Regions from separate parts of the Mesorhizobium sp. M0030 genome, predicted to be linked through region 2. Evidence: predicted binding sites of a transcription regulator. Region 2 holds the regulator's gene; the other holds the start of a gene.
The links. Region 2 encodes LexA, which represses DNA repair genes until DNA is damaged. Its sites were predicted from a motif close to TGTTCNNNNTGTGTTCNG; they were not measured.
Positions count from the first base shown of each region.

Region 1 (2,202 bases), on a different contig from region 2:
AGTCGCCGCAACGCGCGATATCTGGGAAGGTTCCGGCGCCAAATAGTCACGAAATAATACGTGGTGGGACTCGGGTATGTTAAGCGCCGACGCGGCGATAGACACCGCAGCCAGCGGCTGCGGCCATCGGCCTGGCCAACCCGTGTCGCGGGTCGCGAACGCGGGTCGGACTTTGATCGCCGCGCGCGAACGGTCAGCGAGAGGCCGGAACCACGCCGGACACCGAGCGCGCCGTTTCGGGCGAAAACACCACGAAAGCAAAAACCAGAACGGCAGCGGCGACAATGAGCGAGCCGCCGGCGACGATCGGTTCAAGCGCCGGGTTTCCCTGCAGCATCACATACAGCGCCGGCAGCATGATCACCAGGCCGAGAGTGTAGAGCCCGTAGTGGATCATGGCGACGCGACGCGCCGCCTTTTGCGGATTGAGCGCGTAGTAGCCGCCGAAGATGGCGCTCGTCACCCAACCGAGCAGATTGATATGCGCGTGCGCCGGAAAAGCGGCGTGGTCACCCGAGATCGCCATCTGCAGGCCGGCCGCAATCCCCAACATCAGGAACAAGATGGCAGTTTTGAAAAAGAGTTCCGAAACCCTCGGCATGTCATTTCTCCCCTATGCGGTCTGCGACCGCTTGCGTCCTGGAGAATACACCCACGCGCAGAAATTTTCCACGCCCCGCTTATGGGGCCATGCCTGCACAGCTTTTTGCACGCTGTTCGACTTTTCTGGCTGCCACAACCCGGCGCCGCCCGCTACGGCGTCAGCAAGATGTCGGCGCCCGCTCGCTCATCGAACACCACCGCGCAGCCGCGCCCCAGCGCCACTGCCGACAGCGCGTTGGCCACCGTCTCGTCCGGCGATACGAAATCACCGGTCAGCACTCGCAACTCCTCCACCGCCCTGGCCATTGACACGCAGTGCCCGGCAACGCGATCGCTCGTGCAGGCGTCAACGACGCTGACGAGGTCGATCATCTCGAACTGGCCCATACCGGCCTCCACAAAAACAGCGTCCCGTCGCGGATATGAACGCTGAGGCGAGAGACAATGTTCCGCAGGTCCGATGCCCAGGCGGAGCACTCGACGGCCCGACCTGGAACGGACCGGCCGGCGGCAACCGCTTCGCTTGACAATAGGCCCTGTTTGTTCTCTATTTGTTCGGCAAAAACGCCTATCACAACAGACGCGGCTAATGCTGCAACGCCGCAAAGGGAACGGTCGGGATGGAGCCCACCATCCTGCATGCGGATCTCGACGCCTTCTACGCCTCGGTCGAGCAGCTGCTCGACCCGGCGCTCAGGGGCAAGCCGATCGCCGTCGGCGGCGGCGTCGTGCTTGCCGCCTCCTACGAAGCCAGGGTTTTCGGCGTGCGCGGCGGCATGCCCGGACAACGCGCGCGCGAGCTTTGCCCCGGACTGATCTTCGTCGGCGGCCATTTCGCCGACTATCAGCGGCTGGGCGACGCCGCCATTAAGGTGCTCGACGATTTCACGCCGCTGGTCGAGCGGATTTCCATCGATGAAGCCTTTGCCGATGTGGCCGGCTGCACGCATCTGTTCGGGCCGCCGGCCGAGATCGCCGCCACGGTGCGTCGGCGCGTCCGGGCAGAGCTCGGCCTGCCGATCTCGATCGGCGTGGCGCGCACCAAGCATCTGGCCAAGATCGCCTCGCAGGTGGCCAAGCCCGACGGCCTGGTGGTGGTCTATCCGGACACCGAACTTGCCTTCCTGCATGATCTGCCGGTCGGCCTGATGTGGGGCGTCGGCCCGGCGACCAAGGCGCGGCTGGCCGAGATCGGCATCGAGACCATCGGCCAGTTGGCAAAGACGCATAGTGGGGCGCTGCGAAGGTTGCTCGGGCCCGCCACCGGCGAAAAGCTGGCGTCGCTGGCATGGAACCGCGACCCGCGAAAGCTCGAAACCCACAGGCGGTCGCATTCCGCCGGCGCGCAGTCGGCGCTTGGCAGACGGCCGGCCGAGGCGCGTATCTTCGGACCCGTCCTGCTGCATCTGGCAGACCGGGTCGCCAGCCGGCTCAGGGCGAAATCACGGCCCGGGCGCACGGTGACGGTGCGCGTGCGTTTCGCCGATCTGCACGCTGTCACACGCTCGCTGACGCTCGATCAGCCGATTTCGGCAACCGCGATGCTGGCCGAAATCGCCGGGGAGCTGGTGCGCGGCGTGCTGGCCGCCAACCCTCGGG
Region 1 is NZ_JAMYVE010000002.1:340,732-342,933, reverse strand. Features, by position in the region: gene NKJ80_RS05590 (heme-copper oxidase family protein) at 194-601, opposite strand; gene NKJ80_RS05585 (hypothetical protein) at 754-990, opposite strand; gene dinB (DNA polymerase IV) at 1,224-2,202, shown strand, end outside.
Region 1: the regulator LexA is predicted to act here: its motif matches at 1,145-1,162, upstream of dinB (DNA polymerase IV).

Region 2 (2,202 bases):
GGGCCGTTCCTCTATGTGATGGGCAAGGGTCTGATGGCGATGATCGCTATATCGGCCTGGATTTCCGAGCGCTCGCCGGTCGACGCCGTCGGGCTGATCTCCATCCGCTCGGTGCTGTTGGTGGCGGTCGCCCTCGTCATCGCCACCATGGCCACCACCTGGCTCAGGTTGGCGGCCGTGCCTTTCGCGCTGGCCGGCCTGTTGACGGTGCCGCAGGTGCTTACGCCCGACGTGCTCATATCCGAGGATGCGCATCTGGTGGCCATGCCGATCGGTGGCGGCGAACTCGCCCTCAACCGCGAACGCTCCAACGAATTCACCACGGACAATTGGAAACGGGCGCTGCGGGCCGAAACCATTATCCCACCTGAGATTTTCGAGGCAACAGATACGCGGTTCGATCTCGATCCGCTCGATCTGCCGCCCGGCTCGCCCTTCTATTGCACCGGCGATCTCTGTATCGCCCGGCACCCTTCCGGAGCCATTGTAGCGCTTGCGAAAGACCGCAAGACGGCGCGGCCGGCCTGTGCCTTCGCGAGCCTGATCGTCATCGATGACGCCACCGCCTACAATCCGTGCCGCGACCCGCTGGTGCTGGTCGTGACTAAGAAACAGCTGGCCCGCGACGGCAGCGCCGCCGTCTTCTTCGATCCGCAATCGGCAGCGGCAGCGCCAACCATCCGCTTCGCCGTCGACAAGCCGTATCGCCCCTGGCACGAGCAACGCCGCTTCTCCCGCGAAGCGCGCGGCCTGCCGCCTTACAACCAGCGTGAAAAGTACAAACCCAAGCCGGCTCAGTAGCGCCGGATCAATCCGACAAGCTTGCCCTGCACCTTCACCCTGTCCGGTCCAAAAATGCGGGTCTCGTAGGCCGGGTTGGCGGCTTCCAGGGCGATCGAGGCGCCCTTGCGGCGGAAGCGTTTCAGGGTCGCTTCCTCATCGTCGACCAACGCCACCACGATCTCGCCGGGGCTGGCTGTGTCGGCATTGCGGATGATGACCGTGTCGCCATCGAAAATGCCGGCCTCGATCATCGAATCGCCCTTAACCTCGAGCGCGTAGTGTTCGCCGCCCATGATCATGTCGGGCGGCACCGAGATCGAATGGGTCTGATGCTGGATGGCGTCGATCGGCACGCCGGCGGCGATGCGTCCCATAACCGGGATTGAAATCGCGGAAACGGCATCGTCATTGCCGGCCGACATCGAACGCGACGGCGAGCCCGGCTTGATCTGGCGGCCGAGACCGCCTTGGCCCATCGCGCCTTGTCCCTGGCCGCCTTGCCCTTGGCCGGTTTGACCAAGACTGCCCTGAATGACGCTCGGCGAAAACTTCCTCGCCGCATTGAGGCCTGGTGCGATCGAGTCGGGTAGCCGCAGCACTTCCAGCGCGCGCGCCCGGTTCGGCAGCCGGCGAATGAAACCGCGCTCCTCAAGCGCTGTGATCAGTCGGTGGATGCCGGACTTGGAGGCGAGGTCGAGCGCTTCCTTCATCTCGTCGAAGGACGGCGGGATTCCGCTCTCCTTCAGGCGTTCATGGATGAACATCAGAAGCTCATGTTGTTTGCGCGTCAGCATCGCGGCCCCCAAGGGTTCTGAAACCAGAATCGGAAAAAACAAACCCAGAACAAACACTATCTGTTCCAGTTGTGTTCCGCAACCTTTTAAAGTTTAATGAATGTGTTGACGTTTTGTTCAGCGTAACGTTCGGCGCTGCGAGCGCCGCCTGCGCCCAGTTGCCAGCAACGGGGTGAAACGAAGACAAAGTGCCCTGCGTCGTCGGTTACGATCGCCGCTTCCCTTTCGGACTGGGCTGCGCAGCATCCGCGCCGGGTTCGCTCTGGGCATAGACCTGCAGCGTGGAGCCGATGTGAGCGGTCATCAGAGTTTTCGCACGTTCGACGTCGCGATCGAGGGCCGCTTCCATCAGGGCGGTATGGTGTTCGATCGCCACGGCGTCGCGCAGGGCCGCCACGGCCTTCCGGTGCCCATCCGTGCGGCCGGCGGCGGCGCGCAGCGTGGGGGCCAGACCCAGAAAGCGGTGATGGCGATGCAATTGGTCGGAAATCGTTGCATTGAAGCGCAGCAGCCAGCTGGATGTCGCGGCACTGAGCAGCGCCGCATGGAAGGCATCGTGTTTTTCGTACCACGCGTCGACCGCATCATCCGATGGATCGTCGAGAACAGACCCGCACCGTGAGAG
Region 2 is NZ_JAMYVE010000003.1:18,261-20,462, forward strand. Features, by position in the region: gene NKJ80_RS07530 (ComEC/Rec2 family competence protein) at 1-801, shown strand, start outside; gene lexA (transcriptional repressor LexA) at 795-1,577, opposite strand; gene NKJ80_RS07540 (GntR family transcriptional regulator) at 1,783-2,202, opposite strand, start outside.